Regions from separate parts of the Streptomyces sp. NPDC111628 genome, predicted to be linked through region 2. Evidence: riboswitches for the same ligand, from Rfam matches in the RefSeq annotation. Region 2 holds a riboswitch; the other holds the start of a gene.
The links. A riboswitch is a leader RNA that binds a small molecule or an ion and turns the genes downstream of it on or off. The one in region 2 is predicted to bind glycine.
Positions count from the first base shown of each region.

Region 1: linked by a shared signal. The riboswitch ahead of gcvP (aminomethyl-transferring glycine dehydrogenase) and the one ahead of gcvT (glycine cleavage system aminomethyltransferase GcvT) in region 2 are both predicted to bind glycine.

Region 1 covers NZ_JBVKBZ010000003.1:1,511,245-1,520,830, reverse strand. Annotated here, with positions in the region: gene ACZ7MF_RS21955 (DUF881 domain-containing protein) at 1-607, shown strand, start outside; gene ACZ7MF_RS21950 (FHA domain-containing protein) at 756-1,607, shown strand; gene ftsR (transcriptional regulator FtsR) at 1,652-2,392, shown strand; gene ACZ7MF_RS21940 (bifunctional nuclease family protein) at 2,476-2,949, shown strand; gene ACZ7MF_RS21935 (MerR family transcriptional regulator) at 3,113-3,799, shown strand; gene ACZ7MF_RS21930 (DNA polymerase IV) at 3,864-5,303, shown strand; gene ACZ7MF_RS21925 (PRC-barrel domain-containing protein) at 5,213-5,596, opposite strand; glycine riboswitch at 5,747-5,842, shown strand; gene gcvP (aminomethyl-transferring glycine dehydrogenase) at 6,020-8,905, shown strand; gene ACZ7MF_RS21915 (TOBE domain-containing protein) at 8,974-9,393, opposite strand; gene ACZ7MF_RS21910 (DUF1707 SHOCT-like domain-containing protein) at 9,543-9,586, shown strand, end outside.
Region 2 covers NZ_JBVKBZ010000001.1:1,419,124-1,428,709, forward strand. Annotated here, with positions in the region: gene ACZ7MF_RS06865 (L-serine ammonia-lyase) at 1-363, opposite strand, end outside; gene glyA (serine hydroxymethyltransferase) at 465-1,727, opposite strand; gene gcvH (glycine cleavage system protein GcvH) at 1,742-2,119, opposite strand; gene gcvT (glycine cleavage system aminomethyltransferase GcvT) at 2,228-3,361, opposite strand; glycine riboswitch at 3,401-3,516, opposite strand; glycine riboswitch at 3,517-3,610, opposite strand; gene ACZ7MF_RS06885 (AAA family ATPase) at 3,789-4,457, shown strand; gene ACZ7MF_RS06890 (enhanced serine sensitivity protein SseB) at 4,537-5,304, shown strand; gene ACZ7MF_RS06895 (enhanced serine sensitivity protein SseB C-terminal domain-containing protein) at 5,474-6,271, shown strand; gene ACZ7MF_RS06900 (ABC transporter permease) at 6,587-7,594, shown strand; gene ACZ7MF_RS06905 (ABC transporter substrate-binding protein) at 7,666-9,468, shown strand; gene ACZ7MF_RS06910 (ABC transporter permease) at 9,577-9,586, shown strand, end outside.

The DNA of each region.
Region 1 (9,586 bases), on a different contig from region 2:
GTCCAACAGTGACAGCGACAGCGCGCTGCGGGGCGCCCGCCAGGAGGATCTGGTCCGCATCCTGGATGAACTGGACGACCGTACTCAGCGTCTTGAAGACGAGAAGCAGGGCCTCGAGAAGCAGCGCGACGAGCTGGAGAACAGCTCCGACCAGGCGGAGGAGGCCCGCAAGCAGACGCTCGAGAAGGAGCGGCAACTGGGCATCCTCGCGGGCACCGTGGCCGCGCAGGGGCCCGGCATCACGGTGACCATCGAGGACACGAAGGGGACGGTCGAGGCGGACATGCTGCTCGACGCCATCCAGGAGCTGCGCGCGGCGGGTGCGGAGGCGATCCAGGTGAACGGTGTACGGGTGGTGGCCGGCACCTATCTCGCGGACGCCGACAACTCCGTCAGCGTCGACGGGAACAAGATCAACGCGCCGTATCGTTTCCAGGTCATCGGCAAGCCGCAGGACCTCGAACCGGCTCTCAACATTCCTGGAGGAGTGGTGCAGACTCTGGAGAAGGAACAGGCCACCGTTACTGTTGAGCGGTCGAGCAAGATCGTCGTGGACGCCTTGCGAGCGGCGGAGCGGCCTGACTACGCTCGGTCGTCCTCCCAGTGAACCGGCGGTGCATGGGGGGCGTCCGGCGAGGGCATGAGGTTGCGGGGGGTCGGCGCACCGATTGGGTGGTGCGTGGTGGAAACTGTCTGGTGGAGACGGACGTTGTGAAGGTGTCCGGGTCGGCCAGTGCGTTCAGTAAGGGTTCGTCCTGCCCCACGGGCGGGTCTGTTTCGGTCAAGGGGAATCGCCCGTGAAGTTGTTTGCGAAGTTGTTCGGCAAGAGCGCGCGAGAGGGCAGCGGCGACAACGCGACCGCCCGCCATCGCGCACAGCCCGAGGCGGAGGGCCGACGCCCGATGTACCGGGACCAGGTGGGTGGTCCGGGCGCGCCGTCTGTTGACCCTGCTCAGTCCGGCGGCATAGGTTTCGGCCAGCCCTCGGCCCCGGGTGCGGGTGGAGGGTTCACCCCCGACCCGTACGCGTCGAACGCCCCGGCGGGGCAGTCGCGGCAGGAGGATCCGTCCATGTCGGCCCTGGTCTGTACGAGGTGCGGCAACCGCAACGCGGAGAACAGCCGTTTCTGCTCCAACTGCGGTGCTCCGCTGCGGCCCGGCGCGGTCCCGGAGCGTGCCTCCGAGACGACCTCCACGATCTCCATCTCCGGTCTGGAGGCCTACGACGCCGAGGTCACCGGCCAGACGGCGATGCCGGCGCTCTCTCCCGAGGCGCAGGCGGCCGTGGACGCGCTGCCGCTGGGCTCCGCCCTCCTGGTCGTGCGCCGCGGTCCGAACTCGGGCAGCCGCTTCCTGCTGGACGGCGAGCTGACCACCGCCGGGCGTCATCCGCAGAGCGACATCTTCCTGGACGACGTGACGGTCTCGCGCCGGCACGTGGAGTTCCGCCGCAGCCCGGACGGTTCCTTCACGGTCGCCGACGTCGGCAGCCTGAACGGCACCTATGTCAACCGGGAGCGCATCGACCAGGTCGCCCTGTCCAACGGTGACGAGGTGCAGATCGGCAAGTACCGGCTGGTGTTCTACGCGAGCCAGCGGGGTTACTGACCCGCCCCCGGGCCGTCCGCCCGGGGAACCTCCAGGGAAGGTCCATGTTTCAAACACCGAGCGGCGGTGCCGGGCAAGGCGCCGCCGCCACGGACAGTGGGCTGATGAGCATCGGCGCAGTGCTGAACGCGCTGCGTGACGAGTTCCCCGACGTCACCATCTCCAAGATCCGTTTCCTGGAGTCGGAGGGTCTCGTCGAGCCGCGGCGGACCCCGGCCGGGTATCGCAAGTTCAGTGCGCACGACGTCGAGCGCCTCGGCCAGGTGCTGCGCATGCAGCGGGACCACTATCTGCCGCTCAAGGTGATCCGTGAGCACCTGGACGCCGTCGAGCGCGGCGAGGCCGTGGCGCTGCCGCGGGTCGGCCGGCAGCGGGACGGGGAGGCGGCCGCGCCCGAGCCCGCCGAGAGCCCGACGGTGGCCCGGATCGGGCGGGACGAGCTGCTCGCCACGGCCGGGATCGGCGAGCAGGAGCTGAAGGAGTGGGAGTCGTACGGGCTCCTCGTCCCACTGCCCGACGGGGCCTACGACGCCGAGGCGGTCACCGTGGCGTCGCTGGTGGTGCAGCTGGGGCGGTTCGGGATCGAACCGCGGCACCTGCGGGTGATGAAGGCCGCCGCCGACCGCGAGGCCGGGCTCGTCGACCAGGTGGTGGCCCCGCTGAAGCGCCACCGCAACCCCCAGACCAGGGCACACGCGGAAGCCCGCACCAAGGAGCTGGCGGGACTCGCGGTGAAACTGCACGCGGCGCTGGTGCAGACCGCTCTGGGCGTGCGGCTGCCCTGAAACGGGCGGACCGGCGACCCGGATCGCCCACCCGATCCCGGCCCGACTACCCAAACGTCCCGGGCACGGCCTAGGGTTGCTGTGTGAACGAGCTCGATGTCGTAGGTGTCCGGGTCGAGATGCCCTCCAACCAGCCGATCGTGCTGCTGCGCGAGGTGGGCGGCGACCGTTACCTTCCCATCTGGATCGGACCGGGGGAGGCGACGGCGATCGCCTTCGCCCAGCAGGGCATGGCTCCCGCACGGCCGCTGACCCACGACCTCTTCAAGGACGTGCTGGAAGCCGTCGGCCAGGAGCTCTCCGAAGTACGCATCACCGACCTGCGCGACGGGGTCTTCTACGCCGAGCTGGTCTTCGCGAGCGGGGTCGAGGTCAGTGCCAGGCCGTCCGACGCCATAGCGTTGGCCCTGCGCACCGGTACGCCGATCTACGGCAGCGACACGGTCCTCGACGACGCCGGTATCGCCATTCCGGACGAGCAGGAGGACGAGGTGGAGAAGTTCCGCGAGTTCCTCGACCAGATCTCGCCCGAGGACTTCGGGACCAGCAATCAGTGAGACGCGGGGCCCGTCCGGGCACATCCGGCTAGCCTTTCCCGGGATGGGACACGGGAAACCACTCGTAGGGTGATTATCACTCGGCGTGCCGAGTGTGGCGATCGTTGACGCACCCTTGGTGACTGCCTACCTTCGAGGAGGCAGGTCAAGGACGGAGGTCGGCGTGAGAATCAGCGGCGACGGTACGGTTGGGGGTGGCCCCGGGCACAGCCTCGGGGCAGGCGGGCCGTACCCTCCCCAGGGCTCCCGGCTTCGCGCAGGCGCGGGCCACGCCCAGCACGGTGTTGCGGCCGATCCCGGTCCGCAGCGACCGGCAGCCGTGCCGACCAGCGGAGGGGCGACGTCCATGGCGTCCGAGCAGATCGGCTACCGCGGGCCGACGGCCTGCGCGGCCGCCGGTATCACCTACCGGCAACTCGACTACTGGGCGCGCACGGGCCTCGTCGAGCCCAGCGTGCGGCCCGCGCACGGATCCGGGACGCAGCGGCTGTACAGCTTCCGCGACGTGGCCGTGCTGAAGATCGTCAAGCGTTTCCTCGACACCGGTGTGTCCCTGCAGAACATCCGCACCGCCGTCCAGCACCTCAGGGAGCGCGGCTTCCGCGACCTGGAGCGGATGACGCTGATGAGCGACGGCGCCACCGTCTACGAGTGCACCTCGCCCGAGGAGGTGCACGCACTGCTCCAGGGCGGGCAGGGCATCTTCGGGATCGCCGTCGGCGTGGTGTGGCGGGACGTGGAGAGCGCGCTGTCCCAGCTGCACGGTGAGCGGATCGACACGGGGGAGACCCTGGTCGGGCACAATCCGGCCGACGAGCTGGCCCGGCGGCGCAACAACCGGGCGGTCTGACCCCGCCGCGCCCCGGAGCCGTCCGGTGACGGCATTGTCAGTGGCGTAGGGCAGCATCGGAGATGTGAGAACCGCGCCCACGATCCTGCATCTCGACATGGACGCCTTCTTCGCCTCGGTGGAGCAGGCGTCCAAGCCGAGCCTGCGCGGGAAGGCCGTCGTGGTGGGCGGCCTCGGACCGCGCGGTGTGGTCGCCACCTGCTCGTACGAGGCGCGGGTGTTCGGGGTGCACTCCGCGATGCCGATGGGCCAGGCCCGCAGGCTCGCGCCGCACGCCGCCTACCTCGTGCCGCGCTTCGAGCTCTACCGGTCGATCAGCGAGCAGGTGATGCGGCTGCTGCGGGAGCTGTCGCCGCTGGTGGAGCCGCTGAGCCTGGACGAGGCCTTCGTGGACCTGGACGCGGGCGGGGCGGCCCGGGACGCGGAGTCGGCGCGAGTGACCGGGGCGAAGCTGCGCACGGACATCCGCACCGTCACCGGCCTCACCGGGTCCGTGGGCCTCGCCGCCTCCAAGATGCTCGCCAAGATCGCCTCGGAGGCGGCCAAGCCCGACGGACTGGTGCTCATCCCGCCGGGCACCGAGCGGGCCATGCTGGAGCCGATGACCGTGCGGACGCTGCCCGGGGTGGGACCGGCCACGGGTGACCACCTGCGGCGGGCGGGGATCACCACGGTCGGCGAGATCGCCGAGGCGGGCGAGGACGAGCTGGTGCGGCTGCTGGGCAAGGCACACGGCCACGCCCTGTACGCCATGGCGCTGGCGCGGGACGAGCGGCCGGTGGTGGCCGAGCGGGAGACCAAGTCGGTGTCCGTGGAGGACACCTACGACGTGGACATCCACGACCGGGTGCGGGTCGGCGTCGAGGTGGGACGGCTGGCGGACCGCTGCGTGCGGCGCCTTCGCGGCTCCGGTCTGTCCGGGCGGACCATCGTGCTCAAGGTGCGCAGATACGACTTCTCCACGCTGACCCGCTCCGAGACCCTGCGCGGGCCCACCGACGACCCCGCCGTGGTGCGCGAGGCGGCGGCCCGACTGCTGGACTCGGTGGACACCACGGGCGGCGTGCGGCTGCTCGGGGTGGGGGTCAGCGGGCTCGCCGACTACACGCAGGAGGACCTGTTCGCCCAGGCTGCGGGGGACCGGGCCGAGGAATCGGCCGAGCAGCCCGAGACCGAGCCCGCCGAGGAGCACAGACCCTCGCCCGCCGAGCGGCGGTGGCCGGCGGGGCACGACGTGCGGCACACGGAGCTGGGGCACGGCTGGGTGCAGGGCAGTGGTCTCGGGCGGGTCACCGTGCGGTTCGAGACGCCGTACTCGGAGGTCGGGCGGGTGCGGACCTTCGCGGTGGACGACCCGGAGCTGACGCCCGCGGATCCGCTGCCGCTGGTCGCCGACGCGGAGGACGGGGCGGGTCAGCCCTCGTCGGGGCCCTTGCCCTTGCCGGCCAGCTTGCCGAAGTCGTGGTCGGGAGGCGGGGGAGCGGCCGCCACGTCCAAGCCGTAGTGGTGGTAGAGCTGGAGTTCCTGCTCGGGCGAGAGGTGGCGGCCGACGCCGAAGTCGGGTGCCTCCTTGATCAGCGCCCGGTCGAAGGGCACGCGCAGGGTGCCGTCGACCAGCTCGCTGGGCTCCAGCGGGACGAAGGCGTCCCTGCTGAAGAGACCGGTTCGTATCGCCGCCCACTCGGGGACGCCGGTGGCATCGTCGAGGTAGACCTCGTCCACGGTGCCGATCCTGGTGCCGTCGCGGTCGAACGCCTTGCGGCCGATCAGGTTCCGCGGATCGATGTCAGTACGCACGGGGCCCTCCACTTGATCGCACCACTGGGCCGGACTGGGCTCGCACACCAGCCGCCTAATCATCCGTAAGTACTACAAAAGGGCACAAGTGCCCGGTCGGCCACTCGAAGTCCGTGCGGCGACCTCGCTGGTACGCTGGCAAACGGCTGCTGACCCCGCGCGGGAGAGTCCTCCGGACACCACCGGAGGCGCCGAAGGAGCAAATCCTCCCCGGAATCTCTCAGGCTCACGTACCGCACGGACGAGGTCACTCTGGAAAGCAGGGCGGGTGTCGACGGCTTCCGCTCTCACCGACGGTGAAAGCCGGGAGAGCCCCAGGGCTCGCCCGGTGAAGCTCTCAGGTTGAGATGACAGAGGGGGAGGCCGTCCGGGTACCCGCGCCGTGGTGCCCCTCGAAGGTCGTCAGACCAGGAGGCCTCCGCAATGACCGCCCATCGCACTCCGCTCTCCGAACTCGAACAGGCCATGCCCTTCGAGCAGCGCCACATCGGCCCCGACCACGAGGCCCGGGCCAAGATGCTCGCGCAGGTCGGTTACGGTTCGCTCGACGAACTGACGGCCGCCGCGGTGCCGGATGTGATCAAGAACGCCGACGCGCTGGACCTGCCGGGCGCGCGCTCCGAGGCCGAGGTGCTGGCCGAGCTCCGCTCGCTGGCCGATCGCAACCAGGTCCTCGACTCCATGATCGGCCTCGGCTACTACGGCACCTTCACCCCGCCGGTGATCCTGCGCAACGTCATGGAGAACCCGTCCTGGTACACGGCGTACACGCCCTACCAGCCGGAGATCTCCCAGGGCCGTCTCGAAGCCCTGCTGAACTTCCAGACGATGGTCGCCGAGCTGACCGGCCTGCCCACCTCCGGTGCCTCGCTGCTCGACGAGGGCACCGCCGCCGCCGAGGCGATGGCGCTGTCCCGGCGCATGGGCAAGAACAAGAAGGGCCTGTTCCTGGTCGACGCGGACGCGTTGCCGCAGACCGTCGCGGTGATACAGACCCGTGCCGAGCCGACCGGCGTCGAGGTCGTCGTCGCCGACCTGAGCGAGGGCATCCCCGCCGAGGTCGCGGAGCGGGAGATCAACGGCGTCCTGCTCCAGTACCCGGGCGCCTCCGGAGCCGTCCGCGACATCAAGCCGGTGATCGACCGGGCGCACGAGCTCGGCGCGCTCGTCACCGTCGCCGCCGACCTGCTCGCCCTCACCCTGCTCACCTCGCCCGGCGAGCTGGGCGCGGACATCGCGGTGGGCACCACCCAGCGCTTCGGCGTGCCGATGGGCTTCGGCGGACCGCACGCCGGTTACATGGCGGTGCACGAGAAGTTCGCCCGCAGCCTCCCCGGCCGCCTGGTCGGCGTTTCCGTGGACGCCGACGGCAACAAGGCCTACCGCCTGGCCCTGCAGACCCGCGAGCAGCACATCCGCCGCGAGAAGGCCACCAGCAACATCTGCACCGCGCAGGTGCTGCTCGCCGTCATGGCCGGCATGTACGCCGTCTACCACGGCCCCGAGGGCCTGCGGGCCATCGCCCGCCGCACCCACCGGTACGCCACGATCACCGCCGCCGGCCTCACCGCGGGCGGCGTCGAGATCGTCCACGGCGCCTACTTCGACACCGTCACCGCGCGGGTGCCCGGCCGGGCAGGCGAGGTCGTCCACGCCGCCCGCGAGAACGGCGTCAACCTGCGGCTCGTCGACGCCGACCACGTGTCGTTCGCCTGCGACGAGACCACCACGCGCGCCCAGGTCGGCGGCGTGTGGCACGCCTTCGGCGTGGAGGGCGACATCGAGTCGCTGGACGCGGAGGCCGGGGAGACGCTGCCCGAGGCGCTGCTGCGCACCGACGACTTCCTGACCCACCCCGTCTTCCACCAGCACCGCTCCGAGACCGCGATGCTGCGCTACCTGCGCCGCCTCGCCGACCGGGACTACGCGCTGGACCGCGGCATGATCCCGCTGGGCTCCTGCACCATGAAGCTCAACGCGACCACCGAGATGGAGCCGGTCACCTGGCCCGAGTTCGGCGCGCTGCACCCCTTCGCGCCCGCCGAGCAGGCGCAGGGCTACCTCACCCTCATCCGTGAGCTGGAGGAGCGGCTCGCCGAGGTCACCGGGTACGACAAGGTCTCGCTCCAGCCCAACGCCGGGTCGCAGGGCGAGTTCGCCGGCCTGCTCGCCGTACGCGGCTACCACCGGGCCAACGGCGACGAGCAGCGCACCGTCTGCCTCATCCCGTCCTCCGCGCACGGCACCAACGCCGCCAGCGCCGTGATGGCCGGCATGAAGGTCGTCGTCGTCAAGACCGCCGAGGACGGCGAGATCGACGTCGAGGACCTGCGGGCCAAGATCGAGAAGCACCGCGACGAGCTGGCCGTGCTGATGATCACCTACCCGTCCACGCACGGCGTGTTCGAGGAGCACGTGGCCGACATCTGCGCGCAGGTGCACGAGGCGGGCGGCCAGGTCTACGTGGACGGCGCCAACCTGAACGCCCTGGTCGGCCTCGCCAAGCCCGGTCACTTCGGCGGCGACGTCTCCCACCTGAACCTGCACAAGACCTTCTGCATCCCGCACGGCGGCGGCGGTCCCGGCGTGGGCCCGGTGGGCGTACGGTCGCACCTGGCGCCGTACCTGCCCAACCACCCGATGCAGCCCGCGGCCGGTCCGCAGACGGGCGTCGGACCGATCTCGGCGGCCCCGTGGGGCTCGGCCGGCATCCTGCCGATCTCCTGGTCGTACGTGCGGCTGATGGGCGGCGAGGGCCTCAAGCGCGCCACGCAGGTGGCCGTGCTGTCCGCCAACTACATCGCCAAGCGCCTGGAGCCGCACTTCCCGGTGCTCTACAACGGCCCCGGCGGGCTGGTCGCGCACGAGTGCATCATCGACCTGCGCCCGCTGACCAAGGCCACCGGCGTCAGCGTGGACGACGTCGCCAAGCGGCTGATCGACTACGGCTTCCACGCGCCGACGATGTCCTTCCCGGTGGCCGGCACGCTGATGATCGAGCCGACCGAGTCCGAGGACCTGGCCGAGCTGGACCGGTTCTGCGAGGCGATGATCGTCATCCGCGCGGAGATCGAGAAGGTCGGCTCCGGCGCCTGGCCGGCGGACGACAACCCGCTGCGCGGCGCCCCGCACACCGCGGACGCGCTCGGCGGTGAGTGGGACCACGCGTACACCCGCGAGGAGGCCGTCTTCCCGGCCGGTGTGTCCGCCGCCGACAAGTACTGGCCGCCGGTGCGCCGCATCGACCAGGCCTACGGCGACCGGAACCTGGTCTGCTCCTGCCCGCCGCTGGACGCGTACGAGGACTGAGTCCCGCCGCGGAAGCGAGAGAGAGGCCCCGTCCGGGCCGCGGTGTCCGGACGGGGCCTCTCGGCGTCTCAGGCCGTGGCGAGCGACACCTCCGTCGACTTGACCAGCGCGACGACGGGAACACCCACGGACAGTCCCAGGTCGTCGGCGGCCTGCCGGGTGACGGCCGCGGTCAGCTCGGCGCCCTCGACGGCGACCGCGACCGCGGCCATCGCGGCGCCGGTGGTGAGGGCGGTGACCGTGCCCGGCAGCCGGTTGCGGATGGACAGGCCGTCCACGCGCCCGGTGGCCAGAGCCACCTCGGTGGACTTCACCAGGGCCCGCACGGCGGTGCCGGGGGCGAGCGCGAGGTCCTCGGCGGCCTCCCGGGTGATCGCCGCGGTGAGGTCCTGGCCGCCGGAGAGGCGGACGGCGACCGTCGCCATGGCCTCGCCCGGGGTGACGGCGGTGACGGTGCCGGGGAGCTGGTTGCGGATGCTCAGGCTCATGGGGGCACCGTAGCCCGGTGCAGGGCGTTGCGCCGCGGGGAAGAGCCGGCGGACGTGGGGTTGGCCGTTGGGTATAACGCGATATAGCGTTAGTGTGCCGCAGTGGATGGGGTGGTCGCGGGACGCCCCGGGGAGATCGGGGTCGAGCTATGTCGGTGCAGCCCTCACCGGACGGCGGGATGCCCGCACTCCG
Region 2 (9,586 bases):
GAGGGCCTTGCGGCGGTGCAGGACCATGTCGTCGTCGTAGGAGAAGGCGATCTCGTGCTCGGCGAGGAGGCGGATGCGACCGGAGGACTTGATCGCCTCGACGCGGTCGTCGGCGCTCTCCACGTCCACCGTGCGCGGCGAGTCGCCCTCCAGGCCGAGCAGCACCGCCTTGGGCGTGCCGTGGCCGTGGCCGGTGGCGCCGAGCGAACCGTACAGCTCGGCGCGGACCGAGGCGACGGAGTCCAGCAGCTCCTCGTTGCGCAGGCGGCGGGCGAACATGCGGGCCGCGCGCATCGGGCCGACCGTGTGCGAGCTCGACGGGCCGATGCCGATCGAGAACAGGTCGAAGACCGAGATGGCCACGGGGACTCCTCAGAACGGGGGTGGTGCAGAGGGTGGGGCGCTCCGGGCGGGGCGCCGGGCCGCTTGTGGCGGACGCGGCGCCCCACTCGAAGGGGTGGTGTCTACTTGTTCAGACCCGGGTACAGCGGGTGCTTGTCGGCCAGGGTCTTCACCCGGGCCTTGAGGGCCTCCGCGTCGTAGGACGGCTTCAGCGCCTCGGCGATCACGTCCGCGACCTCGGCGAAGTCCTCGGCGGTGAAGCCGCGGGTCGCCAGGGCCGGCGTACCGATGCGCAGACCGGAGGTCACCATCGGCGGACGCGGGTCGTTCGGGACGGCGTTGCGGTTGACCGTGATGCCGACCTCGTGAAGCCGGTCCTCGGCCTGCTGCCCGTCCAGCTCGGAGTCGCGCAGGTCCACCAGGACCAGGTGGACGTCCGTGCCGCCGGTCAGGACGGAGACGCCCGCCGCCTTCGCGTCGTCCCGCACCAGGCGCTCGGCCAGGATGCGGGCACCCTCCAGCGTACGGCCCTGGCGCTCCTTGAAGTCCTCGCTCGCGGCGACCTTGAAGGCGACGGCCTTGGCGGCCACCACGTGCTCCAGCGGACCACCCTGCTGACCGGGGAAGACGGCGGAGTTGATCTTCTTGGCCAGCTCGGCGGTGGAGAGGATCACACCGCCGCGGGGGCCGCCCAGCGTCTTGTGGGTCGTCGTCGTCACCACGTGCGCGTGCGGGACCGGGTTCGGGTGCAGGCCCGCCGCGACCAGACCGGCGAAGTGCGCCATGTCGACCATCAGGTACGCGCCGACCTCGTCCGCGACCTTGCGGAACGCGGCGAAGTCCAGCTGACGCGGGTACGCCGACCAGCCCGCCACGATCAGCTTCGGCTTGGTCTCCCTGGCCAGGCGCTCCACCTCGGCCATGTCGACCTGGCCGTCGTCGCCGACGTGGTAGGGGACGACGTTGTAGAGCTTGCCGGAGAAGTTGATCTTCATGCCGTGGGTCAGGTGCCCGCCGTGGGCGAGGTTCAGACCCATGATCGTGTCGCCGGGCTTGAGCAGCGCGAACATCGCGGCCGCGTTGGCCTGGGCGCCCGAGTGCGGCTGCACGTTGGCGTGCTCGGCGCCGAAGAGCGCCTTGACCCGGTCGATGGCGATCTGCTCGATCACGTCGACGTGCTCGCAGCCGCCGTAGTAGCGGCGGCCGGGGTAGCCCTCGGCGTACTTGTTGGTGAGGACCGAGCCCTGGGCCTCCATGACCGCGACCGGGGCGAAGTTCTCCGAGGCGATCATCTCGAGGGTGGACTGCTGGCGGTCCAGCTCGGCGTCGACGGCGGCGGCGACGTCCGGGTCCAGCTCGTGCAGGGGTGTGTTCAGAAGCGACATGCGATCGTGACTCCTCAGGCGCCGGCGAAGGCGGTGTACTCGTCGGCGGAGAGCAGGTCGGCCGGCTCGTCCGTGATCCGCACCTTGAACAGCCAGCCGCCCTCGAAGGGGGCGCTGTTCACCAGCGACGGGTCGTTGACGACGTCCTCGTTGACCTCGGTGATCTCGCCGGAGACGGGGGAGTACAGGTCGGAGACGGACTTGGTCGACTCCAGTTCGCCGCAGGTCTCGCCCGCGGTCACCGAGTCGCCGACCTCGGGGAGCTGCACGAAGACGACGTCACCGAGCGCGTTGGCCGCGTGCTCCGTGATGCCGACCGTCGAGACGCCGTCCTCGGCGCCCGACAGCCACTCGTGCTCCTTGCTGTAGCGCAGCTGCTGGGGGTTGCTCATGGCCTGAATTCTCCTGTACGCGAGGAAGTGGCTGGTGAAGGGGGTGCTGAGGGAGGGGTGGGTGACTCAGGGGGCTGCCGCGGAGGGGCGGTGCCCCGAGTCCACTGTCTACTTCTGGCGCTTGTAGAACGGCAGCGCCACGACCTCGTACGGCTCGTGACTGCCCCGGATGTCCACGCCGACGCCCTCGGTGCCCGGAGCCGCGTGCGCGGGGTCGACGTACGCCATGGCGATCGGCTTGCCCAGCGTCGGGGACGGGGCGCCGGAGGTGACCTCGCCGATCACCTCGCCGCCCGCGACGACCTGGTACCCGGAGCGCGGGACCCGGCGGCCCTCGGCGACCAGGCCGACCAGGACGCGGGGCGGCCGGGAAGCGGCGCGCTCGGCGGCCTCGGTCAGCGCGGCGCGCCCGACGAAGTCGCCCTCCTTCTCGAACTTCACCACCCGGCCCAGACCGGCGTCGAACGGGGTCAGCGCGGTCGACAGCTCGTTGCCGTACAGCGGCATGCCCGCCTCCAGGCGGAGCGTGTCCCGGCAGGACAGGCCGCACGGGGTCAGTCCCGCGCCCTCACCGGCCTTGGTCAGCGCCTGCCACAGCTCGACGGCGTGCTCGGGCTTCACGAACAGCTCGAAGCCGTCCTCGCCGGTGTAACCGGTGCGCGCGATCAGCGCCGGGACACCGGCGACCGTGCCGGGAAGACCGGCGTAGTACTTCAGGCCGTCCAGGTCGGCGTCGGTGAGCGAGGCGAGGATGCCCGGGGACTCGGGGCCCTGCACGGCGAGCAGCGCGTACGCGTCGCGGTCGTCACGCACCTCGGCGTCGAAGCCGGCCGCCCGCCCGGTCAGCGCGTCCAGCACGACCTGCGCGTTGGAGGCGTTGGCGACCACCATGTATTCGGAAGGGGCGGCCTCGGTCTCACCGAGCCGGTAGACGATCAGGTCGTCCAGGATGCCGCCGTCCTCGCGGCAGATCATGGTGTAGCGGGCCCGGCCCGGCTTCACGGTGCCGATGTTGCCGACCAGCGCGAAGTTCAGCAGCTCGGCCGCCTGCGGCCCGGTGACGCTGATCTCACCCATGTGCGACAGGTCGAAGAGACCGGCGCGGGTGCGCACCGCGACGTGCTCCTCGCGCTCGGAGCCGTAGCGCAGCGGCATGTCCCAGCCGGCGAAGTCGGTCATCGTCGCGCCCAGCGCGCGATGCGTGGCATCCAGCGCGGTACGGCGCAGTTCGGTACTGCTCATCGGTCGGTCGTCTCCCAGGACAGGACGGGGCGAGGTCGGTCCTCCCCATCTGTCATCGGAACCTGAGAGGTTCGCCACGGCCACCGGAGTACGGCGATCAGGGCTTGCACCTTGGGTGGGACCACCGTCGGGGGCGGTCCGCTTTTCAGATGTGCCTCGCCCGCGCGGTAACGGTGCCTGAGAGATTCAAGGGAGGGACTTGCTCCTTCGGCGCCCCGGCGCGGCCGGGGACTCTCCCGCGCGGATTCAAACGGCCGGTATGCAGTTGGCGCCGCCATCATTGCACGCCTGGCTCATCCGTGGGCAGAGCTGTTCTTGTAACCGGCTTGTGGCAGTAAGCGAACGAAAACGCGAGACCCGCGCATTACCTTCTCTTTACACTCGACGGGGAGGTACTCGTGTACCGCCCCAGGGGAGGACGATCACGGTGAACAGGACCACGGCGTACGCCACGACCTCGGGACTCGCGCTGCCCAAGCAGCCGGCCGCCCCGGCCCCCGAGGCATGCGCCCCACTGACCGCACCCGTCGTCCGCGACCTGAGGGACCGCGACGGCCGCAGCCCGCACGCCCTGCTCTTCGGACCCCGGGACCTGGTGGTGATCACCGGCCTGCCCGGCAGCGGCAAGTCCACGCTCATGCGGCGCACCGTGCGCGGCGGCCGCATCGACTCCCAGGACACCCGCGACCGCTGGGACCAGCGTATGCCGCGCCTCCTGCCGTACGCGCTCTACCGCCCCCTCGTCCGCCTCGCCCACTACGCCGGACTGCGCCGCGCGCTGCGCTCCGGCGAGGCCGTCGTCGTGCACGACTGCGGCACCCAGGCCTGGGTGCGCGGCTGGCTGGCCCGCGAGGCCCGCCGCCGGGACGGCACCCTGCACCTGCTGCTCCTCGACGTCGCCCCCGGCGAGGCCCTGGCCGGCCAGCGCGAGCGCGGCCGGGGCGTCTCGCGGTACGCGTTCCTGCGGCACCGCACGGCCAACTCCCGCCTGCTGCGCGCGGTGACCGAGGGCACCCTGCCCGCCGGCTGCTCCTCGGCGGTCGTCCTGGACCGGGCGGCGGCCGACACCCTGCGGCGGATCGCCTTCACGGGGTGACGCACGGTAGGGCACCGGAGTCGAACGGGTTAGCCTTTCAGCCACGAACGGCGGTACCAGGCAGGCGGTAGGTAGACAGATGGACTTCCCGGCACAGGCGCACCCCCACCCGCACGGCGGGTGGCCCGGCAACGAGCTGGAGGAGGTGCTGTCCGCCTCCCTCGGCATCCCGTCGGCCGGCGGCCGGATCGTGGAGGTCCTCGGCCGCAGCTTCCTGTGGATACCCCTGCCGAACGGCGGCGGCCCGCACAGCGGCCCCCTCGACCTGCCGTCGCTGGAGATCGACGGCCAGGCCTACGTGCCGGTGTTCAGCTCGGAGGAGCAGCTGCGCCAGGTCGCCGGCGCGCACATGGCGTACACCATCGCCCCCGCCGCGGAGTTCGCCCGCGGCCTGCCCCCGCAGGTCGGCATCGCGGTGAACCCGGAGGGCGTGGTCGGCATCCCGCTGCCGCCGCCCGCCGTGGCCGAGCTGTGCCGGGCCGGGCGCACCCCGCTGGACGGGCCCTCCTCCGGCGGCCGGGTCCGCCTCTTCGAGCCGGACTGGCAGGACGACCCGGTGGACTTCCTGGCCGCGGCCTCCGCCGAGTTCGCCGCCACCGGCGTCGTCCGCAGCGCGCGCCGCTGCCTGGCCGCCGTCGAGACCGCCGACCCGGTCCTGTTCGTCGGCGTCGAACTGACCCACTGGGAGGACGACGCCCGCGCCCTCCCCCTGGACGCCCTCGGCCGAGCCCTGACCAGGGCCCCCTTGAAGTACCAGGTCAACCTGGTCCTTCTGGAAGCAGCCCAGGACCCGGTCTGCGACTGGATGCGGGAGAAGGTCAGGCCCTTCTACAACGGTGACTTGTAGACACCGGTAAGGGGGAGTGCCGTCAGGGGCGCGGGGAACTGCGCGACAAGCCACGACGAAACCCGCACCCGCAAGACGGCAGCTCACCCCGAGCTCCTAGGCCCCCCGCACCCGGCGGAGCCTTAAGCTGGTCCCCACACCGGGGGAACTTCTCGAAGGGGCGATACGCGTGAGCGCCAGCGGCACCACGACCGGACAGGTCGAGCACATGCTGCGCCAGGTGACGCCCGGGCGCTACGACGCCTACGAGGCCCTGCTGCGCGCCCTCGCCAGCCCCACTTCCGGCCAGGTCTGGATGCTGCTGTGGCACGGCCAGGCCGGCTCCCCGGACGCCCAGTACGGAAACATGGAGGTCGAGGGCTACGGCTACGCGCCCTGCGTGACCTCCGCCCAGGAGCTCTCGGCCAGCGGCTGGAACCGGTCGTACGAAGTGGTCGACGGCCTGGAGGTCGCCCGCGCCCTCTACCCGGACCACTACGGACTGTGGCTCAACCCGCACGCCCCCGGCGGCGGCGTCGGCATCCCCTGGCTCGACCTGCGCCGCATCGCCTCCGGCCTGGACCGCCAGCCCGCCGGGCCGCTGCGGCTGTCCGAACCGGCCATCGAGATCCCCCAGTTCTACGCCCTGCTCGCACAGAACGCCCACCGCACCCCGGCAGTCCGCGCGCTGCGCCGCGCCTGGGTGCAGCCGGCGCTGGGGGCGCCGTACCTCGCCATCGGCCTGGACGTGTACGACACCTCCCCGCCGGCCGTCGACGCGGTGCGCGCCATGATGCAGCAGTCCGTCGGCGCGGTACCGGACGGGCTGCCGGTGTCGACGGTGGCGATGACCGACGCCCACGACCCGGTCGCCCTGTGGCTGCGCGCCAACGCGCGCCCGTTCTACGACCGCGAGGCCCACGCGCCGGCCCCCGCCCAGGCGCCGGCGGGCGGGTACGGATACCCTCCGGCCGGTAGCCGGTACTGACGGCAGCGGGGTCCGTCCTCCCCGTCGGAAGAGGCGATCTTCGCGCGTAGATGGCGACGCAAAGCGCCGTCTTGTCCCCGATGTCCCAACTCGCCCGTGTCCGGCCCCCGTTACCCACTGTCCGGATAACGGAACACCTCAAACAGCATCACGGTTGCGCATCCATTCCCCGTCAAGTCTGGCTACAGATCGCCAAAGCGTTGAAGACTCCCGCAACAAGGGGTGGATGCTCGCCTCTTTGTACGACGGACTGATCACGCCGCTACAGCGGCAAGTGCGGGCCGGCTACCGCCGGTTGAGAGGGGTCCCTGCCAGATGACGGCACCATTGCACGAGCCGACCGCGGAAGCGGCCCCGAGTGCGGCAGAGGAAGCGGCGGTCGCCGGCGCCGAGGCCAAGTCGGTACAAGGGCGCTCCCTGGGCCGGATCGCCTGGGAGCGCCTGAAGCGGGACAAGCTGGCCCTCGCGGGCGGCATCGTCGTGCTGGTCCTCGTCGTGGTCGCCGTGTTCGCGCCCTTGATCACCTCCCTCTACGGGCAGGACCCCAACGCGTACAACGAGGACATGATCGACCCGCTGTTCGGTACCCCCACGGGTTCCCTGGGCGGCCTCGGCGGCGAACACTGGCTCGGCGTGGAGCCGGTCAACGGCCGCGACATCTTCGCCCGCATCGTCCACGGCGCACGCATCTCGCTGCTGGTCGGCTTCCTGTCCGCGATGGTCGCCGTGGTCCTCGGCACCGTCCTCGGTGTCCTCGCGGGCTTCTTCGGCGGCTGGGTCGACTCCCTCATCTGCCGGATCATGGACGGCCTGCTCGCCTTCCCGCAGCTGCTCTTCATCATCGCCCTGGTCTCCGTCATGCCGGACAACATGCTCGGACTGAGCGGCACGGGCGTGCGCCTGCTCATGATGATCGTGGTCATCGGCTTCTTCGGCTGGCCCTACATCGGTCGCGTGGTCCGCGGTCAGACACTCTCGATGCGCGAACGGGAGTACGTCGAGGCGGCCCGGTCGCTGGGTGCCGGACGGTTCTACATCCTCTTCAAGGAACTGCTGCCCAACCTGGTGGCGCCGATCATCGTGTACACGACGATGATGATCCCCACCAACATCCTCACCGAGGCGGCGCTCAGCTTCCTGGGCGTGGGCGTCAAGCCGCCCACGTCGTCCTGGGGGCAGATGCTCTCGAGCGCGATCGACTACTACAAGTCGGACCCCATGTACATGGTGGTCCCCGGTGTGGCGATCTTCATCACCGTTCTTGCCTTCAACCTCTTCGGTGACGGCGTGCGCGACGCGCTGGACCCGAAGGGCTCCCGCTGACCCTGCCGTACCGCAAGGCGACCCGTGGCACCTGCACGGGGTCTCTCATCTAATCCGGAGGATCCGAGATCGTGACTACCCAACGCACCTCAGGGCGGCGCAAGCAGGCTTTGGCCGCTGCCGCAGTGGTCGCCGCGCTGCTGACCACGGCGGCGTGCGGCGGAGGCGGCGACGACGACAGCGGCGGCGGTTCGAAGAACGGCGCGGCCGGCTACGACGCAGCCAACAACAAGGTCGCCCAGGCCTCCGAGGCCAAGAAGGGCGGCACGCTGAAGTTCGCCAGCACGCAGGACGCCGACTCGTGGGACACCACGCGCGGCTACTACGGCTTCATGTGGGACTTCTCCCGCTACTACAGCCGCCAGCTGGTCACGAACAAGACCGAGCCGGGTGCCACCGGCGCCGAGACCACCCCCGACCTCGCCACCGACGTCGCCAAGGTCTCGGAAGACGGCAAGACCTACACGTACACCCTGCGTGACGGCGTCACCTGGGAGGACGGCAAGCCGATCACCTCCAAGGACGTCAAGTACGGCATCGAGCGCGTCTGGGCGCAGGACGTGCTGTCCGGCGGCCCGACGTACCTCAAGGAGGTGCTCGACCCCAAGGGCGAGTACCAGGGCCCGTACAAGGACAAGTCCGCGGACAAGCTCGGTCTGAAGTCGATCGAGACGCCGGACGACAAGACCATCGTCTTCCACCTGCCGCAGGCCAACTCGGACTTCGAGGAGATGCTCGCGCTGACCTCGGCGTCCCCGGTCCGCCAGGACAAGGACACCAAGTCCAAGTACGGCCTGCACCCGTTCTCCTCGGGCCCGTACAAGTTCGAGTCCTACAACCCCGGCAAGGACCTGACCCTGGTCCGCAACACCGAGTGGAAGCAGAGCTCGGACCCGGTCCGCAAGGCGTACCCGGACAAGATCACGATCAAGTTCTTCACCAACGCCAACGACATGGACGCCCGCCTCATCGCCGGCGACTACGACATCGACCTGGCGCAGACCGGTCTGTCCCCGCAGGGCCGCACCACCGCCCTGAAGGAGCACAAGGCCAACCTGGACAACCCGGTCTCGGGTTACATCCGGTACGCGGCGTTCCCGCAGAACGTGAAGCCGTTCGACAACATCCACTGCCGCAAGGCCGTGCTCTACGGGGCCGACCACGTCTCCCTGCAGACCGCGCGCGGCGGCCCGGTCGCCGGTGGTGACATCGGCACCAACATGCTGCCGCCCGCCGTCCCGGGCTCCGAGGGTCAGAAGTACGACCCGTACGAGATGGCCGGTGCCAACAAGAAGGGCAACGTCGAGAAGGCCAAGGAAGAGCTGAAGGCCTGCAACAAGCCGAACGGCTTCAAGACCACCATCGCGGTCCGCAACAACAAGCCGGTCGAGGTCGCCACCGCCGAGTCCCTCCAGGCCTCGCTGAAGAAGGTCGGCATCGACGTCGAGATCGACCAGTACGACGGCTCGCAGTACGCCAGCGTCATCGGCAGCCCCTCGAACGTGCAGAAGAAGGGCTACGGCATCATCATCATGGGCTGGGGCCCGGACTTCCCGTCCGTGCAGGGCTACGGTCTGCCGCTGTGGCACAGCGACTACATCCTCGACAGCGCGAACAACAACTTCGCGATGATCGACGACCCGAAGATCGACGGTCTCTTCGCCGACTACCTGACCGCGAAGGACGACGCGGGCAAGAAGCAGATCGCCACGGAGATCAACCACAAGGTGATGGAGGGCGCGTACTACCTGCCCTTCGTCTTCGAGAAGTTCATCAACTGGCGCTCCAGCAACATCGCGAACGTGTACACCACCGACGCCTACAGCGGTATGTACGACTTCGTGAACATCGGTCTGAAGAACCCCAAGAAGTAACCGGTACACCCGCCGTACGGCACGAAAGGCAGGTGAAGGCCGGCGCGGCGTGACCGCGGGCCGTCGGACAACCTCCGGCGGCCCGCGGGACGCAGCGGGCCGCAACCCGTGCTCGCTT